Regions from separate parts of the Alcaligenes faecalis genome, predicted to be linked through region 1. Evidence: riboswitches for the same ligand, from Rfam matches in the RefSeq annotation. Region 1 holds a riboswitch; the other holds the start of a gene.
The links. A riboswitch is a leader RNA that binds a small molecule or an ion and turns the genes downstream of it on or off. The one in region 1 is predicted to bind S-adenosylmethionine.
Positions count from the first base shown of each region.

Region 1 (8,854 bases):
CCGAACACCTTGTTGATCGTGCCGACCTCGGACAAGGTAAAACCGGCAGCCCGAATCAGAAAGGTGGTGGACAAGGCTCCCGCAAAGGCATCGCCCAGCTTGTAGAGCACGATCAGCGCCAGAATACTCCAGGCACCGGGGCGCGAGAAAAAATCTGCCAACGGCGCTACCACCGCCTCAGACAAGCTGCGCGGTGGGCGGCTTTGCTCCTGTGGGTCCGGTGAAATCAAGGTCACCAGTGCGCACAGCGCCATGAAGCCACCCATCAGGAAATAGGTGTTGGACCAGCCCAGCCAGCGGTCGGCCAGAATCAGGGCCAAACCACCAGACACAATCATGGCAATGCGATAACCCATGACCTTGACCGCCGCCCCTGCCGCCCGTTCCTGCGCTTGCAGCACATCAGTGCAATACGCATCAAAGGCAATGTCCTGCGTGGCCGACAAAAAGGCTACCCACACGGCCAGCAAGGCCAGCGCAGTCAAATTCACGGAAGGAGAAAACAGACCCATGGCCGCAATCGAGGCGGCCAGCAGCAATTGGGTGACCAGTATCCAGCCGCGTCTACGCCCCATAAAAGGCGGCGCATAGCGATCAATCAGGGGGGCCCACAGAAATTTCAGCGTATAAGCCGAGCCAACCAGGGTCAGGAAACCGATCTCGGTCAGCGAAACATTTTCAACGGTTGCCCAGGCCTGCAAAGTGCCTGAAACCAGGGCCAGAGGCAGGCCGCTGGCGAACCCCAGAATCAGCAAAGGCAAGACTCGGGGACTGGTATAGACACGTGACACGTCAGGCCTTATTAGCGCTAAGCAGCAAGAAAATGGGGAGACTCGAAACGATACATGGCCAAGGTACTGCGCCAGCCCGGCAAAAAGCGCACCGTGTCGCGACCATTGAATGCCGCACGATCAAGAATACGTACGCCCACCGCCTGGGCCAGATCCTGAAAGTCTTTCATGGTGCACAAATGGATGTTGGGCGTGTTGTACCACTGATAAGGCATTTCGCCCGTGACCGGCATGCGTCCGCGCAAGATGCTCCAGCCATGTGGCCAATAACCGAAGTTAGGAAACGAGACGATACCATACCGCGCCACTCGCGCCATCTCGCGCAGGATGTGCTCGGTATGGTGCATGGACTGCAGGGTTTTGGACAGGACGACGGTATCAAATTGCTGGTCGCTGAACAGCGCCAGGCCTTTTTCCAAGTCCTGTTGAATGACATTGACGCCACGGCGCACCGAAGCGATCACGAACTGATCATTCAGCTCCACACCCGTGCCGACAACCCGGCGTGTATCACGCAGGTGCGCCAGCAAGGTGCCATCGTTACAGCCCAGATCCAGCACACGCGAACCTGGCTCAATCCACTGCGCAATGCGCAGCAAATCCGGTCTTAACATGGCGTCATCCACCTGTGTTTGCAGCTTAGTCATTCTGCCAGCACCCCTGTAGTACGCGTGCGCGCAGGCAAGCCCAAATTAGTGGCGATCTGGTCATAGTATCCCTGCACAACGGCATGGTAACGAGGGTCTTCCAGCAAGAAAGCGTCGTGCCCGTGCGGCGCATCGATTTCGGCATAGGTTACCTGACGCTGGTTGCGCAGCAAGGCCTGCACGATTTCGCGCGAACGCTCGGGCGAGAAACGCCAGTCTGTCGTGAAGGACACCAACAGGAATTTGGCCTGCACCTTTTCCAGCGCCTTGACCAGATCCCCCTGGTACTGACGCGAAGGATCAAAGTAATCCAGCGCACGGGTGATGATCAGGTAGGTATTGGCGTCAAAATAACGCGAGAACTTCTCGCCTTGATAACGCAAATAGGATTCGACCTCGAATTCCACCCCGTAGTTGTAGTGGTACTCACCGCCTTGGGCTGGGGCGCGCTGATTGCGGCCAAACTTTTCCGCCATGACAGTATCGGACAGGTAGGTGATATGGCCCACCATGCGAGCCACGCCCAGGCCAGCCTTGGGGACCACGCCGTGCTCGTAATAATTACCACCGTGAAACTGCGGGTCGGACAAAATGGCGCTGCGGGCCACTTCGTTGAAAGCAATGTTCTGGGCCGACAGACGCGGGGTACTGGCAATGACCACGCAGTTTTCCACGCGCTCCGGGCAGCTGATGGCCCAGCTCAGGGCCTGCATGCCCCCCAAGGAACCGCCCATGACGGCCGCAAACTTGCGGATACCAAAGTAATCAGCCAGACGGGCCTGGGCACGCACCCAGTCTTCTACCGTCAGAACGGGAAACTCGGAACCCCAGGGTTTGCCAGTGGCGGGATTGATGCTGGACGGGCCGGTAGAGCCAAAGCAGGAGCCGATATTGTTGACGCCAATAACAAAGAAGCGATCGGTATCCACCGCTTTGCCGGGGCCGACCATATTGTCCCACCAGCCAGTGCTTTTGGGATCGTCGTCGTAATAACCGGCAACGTGGTGCGAGGCATTGAGCGCATGGCACACCAATACCGCATTGCTGCGTTCTTCGTTAAGGGTGCCGTAGGTTTCGACTGCCAGCTCGTAGCTGGGCAGCACTTGCCCGCTGCGCAGATGCAGGGGTTCGTCAAAGGCGATGAGTTCGGCTTGTACAGGGCCCACGGAACCTTCGGGGATCAAACCGCAGGATGGGCTAAGGGCGCCAGCGTCGGCGCTAGGGACGGAATCAGTGGCCATCAGGACCTCTTTAGCTGGATTTATGGAGCGCCCGCAAGCGGATCAGGCAAATCGGCGCAAAACGTATAAGACAAAATTCTAGCATCGCTGCGGCGCGGCGTCCAAATCGACCAGCCGGGATCGATTCAGAACTCTGGGCAAAGGTAACGTCAGAAAAAATACAATGCTTTGATTTACATCATTATTTTCGTGCACATCTGTCTGCCAGCTAAGCTAAATTTGAGTACATTGGCCCGACGTCTACCACGAATGCATGAGGAATGGCTTTACCGTGACGCATCTAACTTCACGCGAGCAGTCCTGCCTGAACTGGGCTGCCCATGGCAAGACCAGCTGGGAAATCAGCATCATCCTGGGCATTACTGAACGCACGATCAACTTTCACTTCCAGAACGCCTACGCCAAGCTTGGAGTCTATAGCCGCCAAGCTGCCATTACCCTGGCCCTGCAACAGCACCTGATCAGTGGCGATCCGGCTAGCGAGCTAAGCCGTCAAAGAAAACCTTCGCCTGAGCCGCGTCCGGGGCCTTCCCGGAATCCGTCATAACAAAGCCCTGCACCAGCCAGCCCGGCTCCATGCGTATCATGGCCTCCAGGCGCAAGGCCACGCCGCCCACATCACGCGTCATGAAAAAGACCTGGCCTGGTGGAGGAAGTTGTATCTGGCTTTGCTCGCTGACCTGTCCATCCGGTATGAATTTCCCGCGCAGGGACTCATGCAGCGCTTCATACAGCCGTTGGCGGGCAGCCTCGTCCTGTTGCAGTTCCGTGGGCAAAATCACGTGGCCCACGGTATAGCTTTGCCCGCCGGCCGTGGCAGTAGTCAGGTAAAAATCCAGTTGATGCTGCTCGAAATCCAACATTCGGTGGCTGGTGGTGGGCTTGCCAGGCAACATGGCCGACAAGCCGGTTTGCTCAAGCTGGACCTTGCGCCAGTTAAACTCCGGACTGCAGGCAGCCAAGGTCAAGAAGGCCACCAGTATCGCGATAATGCGCCTGATCATCATGGTGCTAATCCCATATCCCGTTTCATGCTTTTCATCGGCTGGCTGAACAGCCGCCTTATACTCGCCCTGCCCGATACGCCTTTTGGCGCAACTTAACAAAGCAAGTGTGGTCGGACTACTATTTATAGACGGGGCCAGGCCCCTTTGAACAGTCCCGTATCTTGCACCCGATTTCGAAAGTGGGAAACACCACCATGAACACCAGCCACGAACGCCGCCTTGCCCTGCAACAGAATCCCGAGATTTTGAAAGGGATCTTGCGTGGCATCGAAAAAGAAGGACTGCGCGTCGATGCGCTGGGCCAATTGGCAAACACTCCCCACCCGCAAGCTATCGGGTCGGCCCTGACCAACGGCCACATCACCACCGACTACGCCGAAGCCCTGCTGGAGCTGATTACCGAGCCACGAGCCCGGGTCGAGGACGTGTTGCAGGAGTTAAGCGACATCCATACCTTTGTAGCCAGCAAGCTGGACCAGGAAATTATCTGGAACCAGTCCATGCCCGCGCTCCTGCCCGCCGAAAAGGACATTGCCATTGCCTGGTACGGCAAGTCCAACACCGGCATGCTCAAGCATGTGTACCGCCGTGGCCTGGCCGAGCGCTATGGCAAACCCATGCAATGTATCGCCGGCGTGCACTACAACTTTTCCCTGCCGGATGGCATCTGGCCCTTGTTGAATGTCTGTGGCGACAATCTGCAAGACCAGCGCTCCAACGGGTATCTGGCGCTGATCCGCAACTTCACGCGCTACTCCTGGCTGCTGATGTACCTGTTTGGTGCCTCGCCCGTGCTGGATGCGAACTTCCTGCAAGGTCGCAACAACAATCTGGACAAGATCGACGAGGACACGCTGACCATGCCCTGGGCGACCAGTCTGCGCATGAGCGATCTGGGCTATCACAACAAGGAAGCCCAGGCCGAGCTTCAGCTTTGCTACAACGACCTGGACACCTTTGTGATGCGCATGTATCACGCTGCCGTGACCTCTTGGCCGGACTACGAAAAGCTGGGTACCCACCGCGATGGCGAGTGGATTCAGCTCAACACCCATATTCTGCAGATTGAAAACGAGTACTACTCCAGCATTCGTCCCAAGCGCACGACGCAGCGTAGCGAACGCCCGGCTACCGCCCTGGCTCAGCGCGGTGTGGAATATATCGAAGTACGCTGCCTGGATATCGACCCTGAGTCGCCCACCGGTATCTCCGAGCAAACCTGCCGCTTCCTGGATACGTTCCTGCTGTTCTGTACCATACAAGACAGCCCCTTCTTCCCGGACGGTGGCTACTGCCAGGACAGCAAGAACAACTTTGCAACCGTTGTGCGCGAAGGCCGCCGCCCCGGCCTGATGCTGACCAATCAGCAAAAACAAAGCGTCAAGCTGCAGGACTGGGGCCACGAGATCCTGGAATCTCTGCTGCCTTACGCACACATGCTGGATCAGGCCCTGAATACCCAAGGTCACACCGAAGCCGTGCAAGCCCAAATCCGCAAGCTGGAGAACCCCGAGCTGACGCCGTCAGCCCAGCTGCTGAGCCGCTTGCGCGACACGGGTTTGAGCTTTCACGACTACGCCTTGCAACGCAGCCGCGAACATCATGAAACCTTGTTGGCCCACCCTTTGCCTGCCGACAAGCAAGCTGCTTTCGAACAACAGGCCAAAGATTCTCTGCAAGCCCAAATTGATATCGAGGCCCAGGATCAGGAGTCCTTTGAAGACTACGTACAGCGCTACGAGCGCAACCTGATTCCACCTGAAGTGGAAAACAGCTAAACGACTCCACTAAAAAGCCGCTCTCAAGAGCGGCTTTTTTTTGCTGCCTGCACACCCACGCGACCTCCGAGCTCCTTCGAACAGCACAAAAGCAAGCTCTGCTTTTCCCCTTTTCTTGAAATGGCTTTCCGACTATTTCAAAAAATAATTGTTATGTTATAACATCTCGAAAATTAACAAACCGGAAGATGAGATGCGTTTCCAACCCCGTCCCCTGCCACTCGCCCTGGCTCTGCTTTTGTGCGCCTCTGCCCAAGCCAATGAAATTGAAGAACCTGTCCCTGAACTGGCCCCTATCCGAATCTCCGCCAGCCCCCTGGCCTTGCAACAAACCGAGCTGGCCACGGCCAGCACGGTCCTGCAAGGCCCCAAACTGGATTTGCGCCGCAGCAGCACCTTGGGTGAGTTGCTGGACGGTGAAGTCGGCATCCATGTAGACAGCTTTGGTAGCGGTGCCAGCCGCCCCGTCATCCGCGGCCAAACCGCACCCCGCGTTAAAGTCCTGAGCGATGGCGCAGAGGTCATGGACGCATCGGCCATCTCGCCCGACCACACCATCACGGTCGACACCTGGCAAGCTGATCGCATTGAAGTGCTGCGCGGCCCATCGGCCCTGCTGTATGGTGGCGGCGCCATTGGTGGCGTGGTCAACGTACTGGATCGCAAGATCCCAACCGCCATCCCCGAAAAGGGGTTTGAAGGCTCGGTACGCGCCCAAGGCTCCACGGCTGATCGCGGCAGGATCGGCGCGGTGGAAATGACGGCGGGTGAAGGCAATATCGCCTTGCACGTAGAAGGTGCCTCCCACCGCAGCCGTGACTATCGTGTCCCGAACTGGACCGACAGCCGCGTCAAGGACTCGGACTCCAGCACAGACACGGGCAGCATCGGCCTGTCCTTTATTGGCGACCGTGGCTACATTGGTGCCGCCTACTCGTATCGTGAAGGCAGCTATGGTCTGCCCGGTCACAGCCACGAATACGAGGACTGCCACCCGCACGGCGCCACCCTGCATTGCGGCGGCCACAGTCACGACCATGACCACGATCATGGGCACAGCCACGATCACGGTCATGAGCACGAGCACTCCGCCACCGCTCATCTGCGTACCCAACGTTTCGATATACGAGGCGAACTGCGCGATCCCTTGCCCGGTTTCCAGCGCGCTCGCCTGCGTGCGGGTGCGACCAACTACCAGCACGTAGAAAAAGATGGCGATATTGCTGGCACCCGCTTTACCAATCGAGGTTATGACACCCGCCTGGAGCTGGAACACAATCCATGGGGGCCGTTTGAAGGGGTCATCGGCCTGCAAACCAGCCAGTCTGATTTTGCGTCCCGCGACGGCACGGAAAACTTCATCCCTCCTACCCGCACCCGCAGTCAAGGCTTGTTCCTTCTGGAGAGCGTGAACTGGGACGACTGGCGTCTGGAACTGGGCGCTCGTCAGGAATGGCAAACCGTCACACCCGACTCGCAAACTCTGGAGCGCCGCAAAGGCACGGCCACCTCCTTCTCTTTGGGCACCGTCTGGGACTTTGCGCCTGAGTACGCGGCCAGCCTGTCCGTATCCCGCTCGCAGCGTCTGCCCACGGCGCAGGAGCTGTTTGCCAAAGGCGTGCACTTTGCCACACTCAGCTATGAACGCGGCGATCCGAATCTGGACCGGGAAACCAGCCATACGGTTGATCTGGGCCTGCAAAAACACCTGGGTGATCTGCGCTTTGATCTGCGCACCTTCTACACCCGCAGCTCGAACTACATTTATGGTCGCAGCCTGGACCGCCACGAAGACTTCCAGCTGATTCAATACAGCCAGGACAAAGCCCAGTTCTGGGGCCTGGAAGCGGAAGCCTCCTACCCCGTCACGTCCTGGGCCTCGCTGAGCGTCTATGGCGATCTGGTGCGCGGTAAACTGCAAGACCCCGGCCGCAACCTGCCACGCATGCCCGCCGCCCGCCTGGGTATTCGCACAGATCTGAACTGGCAGAACTGGTCCGGTTTTGTGGGATACACCCACACCTTCGGCCAGGAGCGCGTGGCAGAGCATGAAGAGAGCTCGCCGTCTTACGGTTTGCTCAGCATGGGTTTAAGCTACCGCCTGCATATGGACCAGAACACCTACACCCTGTACCTGAGAGGAAATAACTTGCTGAACAAGTTGGCTTACCGCCATACCTCCTTTATTGCCCGTCAGGCCCCGCTGATGGGGCGCAACATCCTGGCCGGGATACAGGTGGAATTTTGAGCAAGACCGCCATACACACGGGTAGCCGTCTCTACCAGATCGTGGCCGACATGCAGGGCGACCGTCCCTGGGGCAACTTTCTGGATGCCGGCACCGGCAAGGGCTCGCTGCGCTGGTTGCTGACGCTGGACACAGAACGCTGGACAGCCATTACCGCCTCCCCCGGTATGGCCGAACAGGTGACCCGTGAGCTGGGCGATCAGAAACGTCCCGAGGACCGTCTGCTGGTGGGCAACTGGAGCGATCCGGAGTTTTTGCAGGGCGAACGCTTTGATACGGTTCTGGCGGACTATCTGCTCGGTGCCATAGACGGCTTTGCCCCCTACACCCAGGACCAACTGTTCAGCCGCCTGCGGCCACTGACCGACCAGCGCCTCTACATTATTGGTCTGGAGCCCTACGTGCCCTATAGCAGCACGGATCCGGCGGGCAAACTGATTGTGGAAATAGGCCGTTTGCGCGATGCCTGCCTGCTGCTGGCAGGCGAGCGACCGTACCGCGAGTACCCGATGGACTGGGTACTACGCCACCTGCGGCAGTCCGGCTATCGCTGTGTGGATGCGCAACGCTTTGGCATTCGTTACGGCGACAGCTTTATCCACGGTCAGCTGGATATGTGTGACGGGCGCTTGCGCCGCCTGAAGGACCGCAACCTGGCAATGGCCTTGTCCGAGCATGTTCAGGCCTTGCGCCAACAAGCCCTGGCCTTGAATCAGACCTTGGGAGGGCTGCGCCATGGCCATGACTATGTGATTTGTGCCGAAGCTATTTAAAACCAGAAAGCTGCACAGGAAAAAGATAAAGGGGCCGATAAGGCCCCTTTATCTTTTCAGAATCCCACTGATCTACACCTTGTCATAGCAGGAACCTGGAGCCACCGTCTGGTTCCATATCCTTGTCGGATGTTGCCCCGCTTGAGTCAGGCATCATTCCGGGAGATAAACCTGAACACATTCTGTCCTCACACTCGAACAAAGGCAGGACACAAAAATACAAATTAACACCGCCCACTTCGTCCCAGGTCAAATGATCGAAATCAATAATTAGCCAACTTCACTTCAGCAAGCCCAGAGCAGAACGTTTGACAAACAACAGGCGCAAAAAAAGCAGCCATAGGCTGCCTGCATTGCGACGCTTTATAA
Region 1 is NZ_CP023667.1:139,947-148,800, reverse strand. It holds gene CPY64_RS00675 (muropeptide transporter) at 1-791, opposite strand, end outside; gene metW (methionine biosynthesis protein MetW) at 809-1,438, opposite strand; gene metX (homoserine O-succinyltransferase MetX) at 1,435-2,679, opposite strand; SAM riboswitch at 2,669-2,747, opposite strand; gene CPY64_RS19230 (response regulator transcription factor) at 2,951-3,226, shown strand; gene CPY64_RS00655 (hypothetical protein) at 3,156-3,686, opposite strand; gene gshA (glutamate--cysteine ligase) at 3,881-5,464, shown strand; gene CPY64_RS00645 (TonB-dependent receptor domain-containing protein) at 5,658-7,712, shown strand; gene CPY64_RS00640 (class I SAM-dependent methyltransferase) at 7,709-8,485, shown strand.

Region 2 (8,854 bases), 2.0 Mb from region 1:
AGGGAGACAAGGCCAGCAGCATTCCGGAATCAGCACGCTCTGATTCTGTCTGATGCCGTCGGCTCCACCCGTCCAGCCATGACTTATACCTTTGACTTTTCAAGCGTGCTGCTTCAGTGGCCGCAACTGCTGCAAGGGGCCTGGATGACAATCAAATTGTCCGTTCCGGCCACCGTGCTCGGTTTTATAGCAGGCACTTTTCTGGCCATTGGACGCCGCAGCTCATCCAGTCTAATTGCCCGCCTTTGCGGTTTCTATGTGGAGATCATCCGCAATACGCCGCTGCTGGTGCAGATTTTCCTGGTCTTTTTTGGTTTGGCCACCCTGGGTTGGAAAGTCAGCGCCTTTGGCGCGGCTCTGGCCGCCTTGGTCATCAACGTGGCGGCGTACACCTGCGAGATCATGCGCGCTGGCATGGACTCCATTCATAAAGGCCAATTGGAAGCGGCTGAATGTCTGGGCCTGACTCGCGCCCAAACTTACTGGCATGTGATTTTACTGCCCGCGCTGGAGCGTGTGTACCCGTCCTTGTGCAGCCAGTATGTACTGCTGATGCTGGCGTCGTCCGTGACCTCGCAGATTTCGGTGGAAGAACTGACGGCCATGGCCAACCATATTCAGGCCGATACCTTCCGCCCTTTCGAGGCCTACATTCTGGTCGCCGTCCTGTATCTGGCCCTGTCCTTGCTGATGCGACTGGTTCTGTGGCTAAGCGGGCAACTGGTTTTTTCTCGTCAGCGTGCGCTGCGCGGCCGGAGTTAAGCCATGTTCACAAGCGGATTCAATGCCAATCATCTGAACTTCCTGCTGGAAGGTGCACTGTGGACGGTCGTACTGTCCCTGATTTCCTTTATCGGTGGTGGACTAGGCGGTGCCCTGGTGGCCCTGGCCCGTATCAGCTCATGGCGCCCCCTGCGCTATCTGGCCATTGCGTACATTCAGATCATTCAAGGCACGCCTTTGCTGGTGATCCTGTTCCTGTCCTATTTCGGGCTCAGCATCATGGGGCTGACTCTGCCGCCGCTGGTGGCAGCCGGGCTGTCCATGACGATTTACGTCAGTGCTTACCTGGGCGAAATCTGGCGCGGCAGTATCCAGTCCGTGGCCCGAACCCAATGGGAAGCGGCTGAATGCCTGGCCCTGTCTCGCTGGCAACGGCTGTCTCTGGTGATTCTGCCCCAGGCTGTGCGCATTGCCACACCGCCCACCGTGGGGTTCATGGTGCAAATCATCAAGAACACCTCGCTGGCGTCCATTGTGGGATTTGTGGAACTGGTGCGAGCTGGCCAGTTGATCAATAACTCGATCTTCCAGCCCTTCCTGATCTACGTGCTGATTGCAGCTCTGTATTTCGCCCTGTGCTATCCCTTGTCGGCCTGGAGCCGCCGCCTGGAGATGCGCCTGCATTTTGCCCATCGTCCGGTGCAGAAATAAGTTCGGATCGCCAAGGAGTTTTTATGTCTATCGTTGTTGAACTCAAAGACGTCTACAAAAGTTTTGGCAGCAATGCCGTCCTGAACGGTGTGTCCTTTGCCATCCCCAAAGGTCAGGTCACGGCCATTATCGGACGCAGCGGGTCAGGAAAAAGTACAGCCCTGCGCTGCATAGACCGGCTGGAAATCATTGATCGTGGTCAGATCGAAGTCTGCGGCCATCAGGTCCACGACCCGGATGTGTGCCTGCGCTCGCTGCGGACCGATGTGGGCATCGTGTTCCAGAGCTATAACCTGTTCCCGCATTTAACCGTAGAACGCAACATCATGCTGGCTCCGCAAGTCGTGCGTGGGCGCAGCCGCGAAGAGGCTCGTGCCATCTGCCGCCGAACCCTGGAGCAAGTGGGGCTGTCCGACAAGGCCCAGGCCTATCCGGAACAGTTATCAGGTGGTCAGCAACAACGCGTTGCCATCGCCCGTTCCTTGGCCATGGAACCCAAAGTCATGTTGTTTGACGAGGTGACCTCAGCGCTGGACCCGCAACTGACCGGCGAGGTTTTACGCGTCATTGAAAGCCTGGCGGCCGATGGCATGACCATGGTTCTGGTCACCCACGAAATGGAGTTTGCTGCCCGCGTGGCCGATGTGGTGATTTTCATGCATCAGGGGCGCGTCTGGGAGACCGGCCCCGGCGACATGCTGCGCAATCCTCAAACCCCGGAGCTGCAAGCCTTTCTGGCTCACGGTCTGTAAAGATTCTTCCCTAGCACCACAACAATATCCTGACGGAGACTGCACCATGACACTCTCGACCCTACTGCGTGCCACCATTCTGGCCCTGGGCCTGACCGGCTTGTCCGCCGCTGCCAGCGCCAATGCGCTGGACGACATCAAGGCCGCTAAAAAAATCCGCGTCGGTATCGACCTGGGCGCCCCCTTTTATGGCTATATCGACGACAAAATGCAGGCGGTAGGCTCGGATGTAGAAGCCGCCCGCTTGCTGGCCCAGGATCTGGGCGTCGAGCTGGAAATCGTGCAGACCACCAACTCCGCCCGCATTCCCAATCTGCTGTCCAACAAGGCCGATTTGATTATCTCTTCACTGTCGATTACGCCCGAACGCGCCAAGGCAGTTGACTTTTCCATTCCCTACGGTGCCATTCAGGCGGCCGTTGGGGCTTCCAAAGATATAAATATCAAAGGCATGGAGGATCTGGTGGGCAAGCGTGTCGCCGTGACCCGTGGCGGCCCCCAGGACAAGCTCATCAGTGAGCGGGCACCACAAGCCAATCTGGTGCGCTTTGATGATGAAGCTGCCTCGATTACCGCCGCTGCCAGCGGTCAGACCGACATTGTGGCAATCACGCCACCCATTATCAAAGCCATTGCCGACCGCAATCCCTCGCGCCCCTTCGAGGTCAAGTTCGTGATCGAGTCCTACAAGCTGGGCATTGCCATGCGCCAGAACGAGCCTGAACTGAAAGGCTGGGTGGATGAATGGATCAAGACCAATCTGCAAAACGGCAAGCTCAATGAGATCCACCTGAAATATGCCGGTGTGCCTATTCCTGACGAAATCGTCCAGGGCGCTGGCCAGTAACGCTTAGCCGGGCAAACAAGCCCGGCCTCTCTCCCTATTGATAACCCTCCGACGGCAGCGCCCCGTGCCTGCCGCGGGACAGGCTGCGCCTTCGCTCAGCTGATTTACCCCTTCAGGAATTGCGTATGAGTACCTTATTTGGTGAAATCCGCCAGCTTGGCTATGTGGTGCGGGATATCGAAGCCGCCATGGACTACTGGAGTCGCCAACTGGGTGTAGGCCCCTGGTACTACAACCCCAAAGTCGGCATCAAGAATTACCAGTACCGAGGCGAATCCTACGAGCCGCACAACTCGGTCGCCCTGGCCAATTCCGGTTTTGTGCAAGTAGAACTGATTCAATGCCGCAACGATGTGCCCTCGATGTACCGGGACTTTCTGCAAGCAGGTCAACTGGGCCTGCAACACGTGGCCTACTGGACAGAAAACTACGATGCCGACCTGCAACGCGCACTGGACCATGGCTTGAACGTCGTCATGAGCGGAGAAGTTGGTGAGCGAGGGCGTTTTTGCTACTTCGATACCGAGTTTCATCCCGGTGCCGTCATTGAGCTATCCGAGGTGGCGGGCCCCAAAGGCAAGATGTTCTCCATGATCCGCGCCGCCTCCGAAAACTGGAACGGCCAGGACCCGGTACGCCCCTTCCCTGATCTGAGCACGCTATAGGTCGTAGACAGCATGAGCACTGACACTTTTCTGGCCCGTTACCTGATCGAAACTCCCCTGCCGCCCGAGCAGGTTGCCGAGGTAATCGCTGGCGAACAGTCCTGCGGCACATTTACCCGTGTTGCAGGAGAAACCGAAGAACTGCGCAAACGTGCACGAGCCACAGTAGAACGCGTGCAGAGCCTGGAAAGCGTCGTGCGGCCCAGCTTGTCCAATGCCTTGCTGGAACGAAGGGGCACCTCTGGCCCCTATCAGCGAGCCTTGGTCGACATACGGTTCCCTATCGCCAATATCGGTGCCAACCTGCCTACATTGGCGGCCTGCGTCACAGGCAATCTGTTTGATCTGGGCGAAGTAACTGGCCTGCGGCTGGAGGCGCTGGAGTTGCCGGCCTCATACCGCCGCCAGTTCGACATGCCCACATTCGGTATTGCCGGAACCCGCTCACGTACTGGTGTAGTACGCAACGCCATGGTCGGTACCATCATCAAACCCAGCGTGGGGTTGCGCACTGAGGATGTGGTGCAACTGGTGCAAACCTTGTGCGATGCCGGGGTGGACTTCATCAAGGATGATGAGGTCTGCGCCGACCCGGCCCACTCGCCTTTGCATGAGCGCATCCCTGCTGTCATGGAAGTGATACGCGCTCATGAAGAGCGCAGCGGCAAGCATGTGATGTTTGCTTTCAACATTACGGACGAAACCGATGCCATGAAACGCCACGCAGATCTGGTCGAGCGCGAAGGAGGCAGTTGCGTCATGGTCAGCCAGAACTGGGTAGGCTATTCCGCGCTGCAAACTCTGCGCCGTCACACCGGTCTGGCCTTGCATGCACATCGCAATGGCTACGGAGCCTTGTCGCGCCACCCCTTGCTGGGAATTTCGGTCAGTGCCTATCAAACCCTGTGGCGTCTGGCCGGGGCAGACCATATTCACGTACACGGACTGCAGGGGAAATTTGCACAAGCCGATCAGGAAGTGCGGGAAGCCATTGGGCATTGTCTGCATCGTCTGGACGACCAGCACGATGATCGTGTCCTTCCCGTGGTGTCTTCCGGACAATGGGCGGGAACAGTGGAAGCAACTTGGCAGGCTGCAAACAGTACCGATGTGCTGTTCATGGCAGGTGGCGGCATTCTGGCTCACCCGGCCGGAGCGCATGCAGGAGTGCTCAGTCTGCAACAGGCCTGGCAAGCAGCAGACCAAGGAATCAGCGTGCACGAACAAGCCAAAACATGCGACGAGCTGGCCCAGGCCCTGGCGTTTTTTGGCCCGAAAATGGCCTGACCGGAAAGATCTGATGACTGTATTACGCCCCGAATATGTCTGGTATGGCGACGACTTCACCGGAGCCAGTGACACCTTGGCAACCCTAAGCCAGGGCGGCGTCACCGCCATTTTGCTTTTACAAGCTCCCGGCCCCCAGCATTTGAAGAAGCTGCGCGGTATGGAAGCCATAGGGCTGGCGGGGGCGACACGCTCACTGGATTGCAAACACATCCGCAGCACCTTGAAGGCGGTCACTCCTTTCCTGGCCTCCTTGCAGCCCAAGCTATTGCATTACAAGATTTGCTCAACCTTCGACAGCAGCCCTGAAATCGGCAATATTGCCCTTGCTCTGGAATGCCTGCGCCCACTGGCTCAGGTCGCTGTCAGTCCTGTGCTGGGCGGACAAGTAAACCTGGGACGGTACTGCGTCTTTGCCACCCTGTTTGCCCAGGCCGGGCAAGACGGGCAGGTCTACCGGATTGATCGACACCCTACGATGGGATCACACCCCGTCACGCCCATGCACGAAGCAGATTTACAGCTTCATCTGCAAGCACAGGGATTAAGAAACGTGTCCTCTTTGCCATGGATCGAGTATCGGAAACCGGACTACAAAGCGGACAAACAAAGCCTGCAATGGCAAGAGCAAGCCAGAGATCACGGGCACCTCCATCCCCTACTGGATATTGCATGTGAGCAGGATATTGAATATGCCGGTGAGCTGTTGAACGAACTGAGTCGACATGGGACAGTATTAACGGTGGGTTCCAGCAGCGTGGCACAGGCTTACCTAAGTCAACGGCACAAAACTTCCGGCCAAGTTGCTGCTGGGCTGCCAAGGAGTAAGCAGCCTGTGTTGATGTTGGTGGGAAGTCAATCGCCCGTCACCGCTCGACAGGTCGACCATTGCCAACAGGCAGACACCGTTGAGCTTGACCCCTACGAACTGCATCACAGCCCAAGCTATGCGGCAGAGCTGCACGCAATCGTCATCGACAATATGCGCAAAGGGCGCCATACCTTGCTGCGAACAAAGCCTGCCAATCAGGACCGAACCCGCACCGCCCTGCCTGCACAGCGAGTCGCGGAAGATAGCGCGCAGTTTTTACATCATCTGGTCAAACAATTACGACTAGAGCAACGGTTGTCTCGTCTTTGCATTGCTGGCGGAGATACATCCAGCTTGAGCACCCAGGCATTGGGTATTTGGGGCCTGAGTTATCTGGGTTTAGTCAGCCCAGGCGTTGCCGCCTGCCTCTGCCATGGGGACGATGAGATTGATGGGCTGGAGCTGGTGCTTAAAGGCGGACAAATGGGCCCAGAGGATTTCTTTGATCGGGTGATTAAAGGCACCTCTTTCTGATGCGAATCACGGTTATGCATACAGCCGCCGCCAGACCTATATAAGCGACTTTGCTCGTCCTAAAACAAGGTTCAAAGCCCTTGTTTTCCGAACGCATAAAACAAAAAGCCGACCATCTTGCGATGATCGGCTTTTTGAGGAATGTTGGTGCCCAGGAGAGGACTCGAACCTCCACACCCGAAGGCACATGGACCTGAACCATGCGCGTCTACCAATTCCGCCACCTGGGCTCTGACTGCTGGATTTGTTTTTCAACGCATCTCTGCAAGACAGAAGATAACTATAGCACGAATTTTAAATAGTGCAAACTATTTCTGTATTTCTCATACCCAACAGAAATAAGCACGGCCCTTGCACTTCATAAGAAACGCTTTTATGCTTATTGCTATATCAAGAGTTGGGGCAACCCATGCCAACCTGTGTACCCGCACAAGGTGGATTCAAGATATGGCCATCTGGCAATCAATGGGATCATCAAGATACGAACCCGCTGCCAGCGGGTTTTTTTATGTCTGACTGGCGTCAGGCAAAGGGTCTTTTAATCCAACTTGCTCACCCGGAACTCCCTTCCAAGAGCTAAACAGGAGTGTTTCATGTCTGCACCGTTTTGTTATCACCTGACTTTAGAACAGCACAGCTACCGCATTGTCCTGCGCCCCGGTTGTTCCCGGCTGGCCGTTGTGTGCGAATCGCATGCGGATACAGTCGGGCATTACGAGCCGCGCTGGCTGGGTTCCAGTTGTCGCGGTGGCTATTGGGCCCGCTTCCAGCACGATATTGACAGCACCTTGTTGCTGAACATGGATGCCATTGCCCGCCTGATTGACGAACACCGTCTGGCTCATCCCGATACTGTGCTGGATACGGATTTGCAGCCCGTCCTGAAAGTAGGCGGACGCTTGCGCGCCCAGCCCTACCCTCAGCAAAAAGCCGCTTAGTCCAGAAGTGGGGCATCCTCGCCCTGATCGCCTTGACGCCAGTAGCTGCTGGCCCGAATCGCGCCTTTATCCAGACCGCGTTCTTGCACCCAGTACTCGCGCAGGCTTTGAGCAATGGAATACTCTGCGGCAACCCATACATAGCCGGTACCGCTCAACTCGGGTGCGGCACGCAGTGCATCCAGAATGCCATTCAGACCCGCCAGCGAAGGAATCCAGTTCACGGTGACGTGATCCGGCGCTTCCATCGCCCCCACGGTCAGCAGATTGCGTGCCAGCACGTACACCTGCACCTTCACATTGGAAGGCAGTTCTTTCACTCGTCGCGCCATGGCCGGCACAGCGGTTTCATCGCCAATAAGGATTTGCCAATCCAGATCCTTGCTGACCAGAAAGGAGCCGCGCGGACCGGCCACGCCCAGCTTGTCGCCCTCTTTGGCGTGCATGGCCCACTGGCATGCCGGGCCTTCACCGTGGACCACAAAATCAATATCCATCTCAAGTTCCTGTTCACGGAACTCTCGAGGGGTGTAGTCGCGGATGGGGGGCTTTTCCTGTCCGGCGGCAAAGACCATGCCACGATCGCCCATTTGGGGCAGCCGCAGTTCTTTGGTGATCGGGTCCGGGAAAATCAGTTTGACGTGATCGTCAAAGCCGGGGGTATAAAAACCTTCCAGATCCGAGCCTTCCAGGGTGATGCGCACCATATCAGGCCCCAGTTCGCGTCGCTTCTTAACGGTCAGCAAACGCAACTTCAAGGTATGAGCAACTTTCTGCGTTAATTGTTCGGACTGCATTCTTAAGACTCCTTGGGCAAGTTCCGTATTTCGGCGATGGCTTTTTCCAGAACGGCCACCACCTCAGCCTGTCGTTCCAGACTGGCTGTTGATTGTTCAAACATGGCCTGCTTCAGGCTGTGGCGTACCTGGACAAATTCTGGCAACCAGCCTGTTTGCTCCTGTGCGGCCTTCAAATCCTCGTCGCTGTTGTGCTCGGCCAGCATTTGCCGTATCCAAACCAGCTTGCGTCCGCGATAGGTCAGGGATTGCATCAGGTAATCGCACTTTTCCTTTTGCTCTTCCAGATACGTTTGACCTTCCTTGGTCAGGCTATACATCTTGCGACGACCTTCTTCTTCGATCAGCACCCAGCCTTGCGTGGCGCAATACGCCAGGGCGGGATACACCGCGCCTGCGCTGGGCACATAGCTGTTCTGGCTAAGCTGCGCAAAGCGGCGAATCAACTGGTAACCGTGAGTACTGCCCTCTTTGAGCAGAACCATCAGCATGAGCTGCATGGCCCGAGCGGAGTACTTTCGGCCCTGGCCCATATCCAGCAGCATGCGCTCGACATCCAATGTATTGAATTTCATGTTCATACTCTTATGCTATATCACACGACACACTATAATGATAATGAGAATGCCAATCAACTAGAAATTGGAATTAAATTTATCGAGCTAAAAACGCTTGCTTTACTTTGGAATTTCGTCCTATAATTTAATGCTTGAGACGGGCAGCAGCCTGAATCAAAGCCCAGGTGGCGGAATTGGTAGACGCGCATGGTTCAGGTCCATGTGCCTTCGG
Region 2 is NZ_CP023667.1:2,118,628-2,127,481, forward strand. It holds gene CPY64_RS09985 (amino acid ABC transporter permease) at 79-762, shown strand; gene CPY64_RS09990 (amino acid ABC transporter permease) at 766-1,434, shown strand; gene CPY64_RS09995 (amino acid ABC transporter ATP-binding protein) at 1,458-2,186, shown strand; gene CPY64_RS10000 (transporter substrate-binding domain-containing protein) at 2,233-3,033, shown strand; gene CPY64_RS10005 (VOC family protein) at 3,159-3,698, shown strand; gene CPY64_RS10010 (ribulose-bisphosphate carboxylase large subunit family protein) at 3,711-4,985, shown strand; gene CPY64_RS10015 (four-carbon acid sugar kinase family protein) at 4,999-6,330, shown strand; tRNA gene CPY64_RS10020 (tRNA-Leu) at 6,476-6,560, opposite strand; SAM-I-IV-variant riboswitch at 6,713-6,806, shown strand; gene CPY64_RS10025 (hypothetical protein) at 6,924-7,268, shown strand; gene CPY64_RS10030 (siderophore-interacting protein) at 7,265-8,065, opposite strand; gene CPY64_RS10035 (PadR family transcriptional regulator) at 8,068-8,640, opposite strand; tRNA gene CPY64_RS10040 (tRNA-Leu) at 8,802-8,854, shown strand, end outside.
Region 2: another riboswitch for S-adenosylmethionine. It lies ahead of CPY64_RS10025 (hypothetical protein); the one in region 1 lies ahead of metX (homoserine O-succinyltransferase MetX).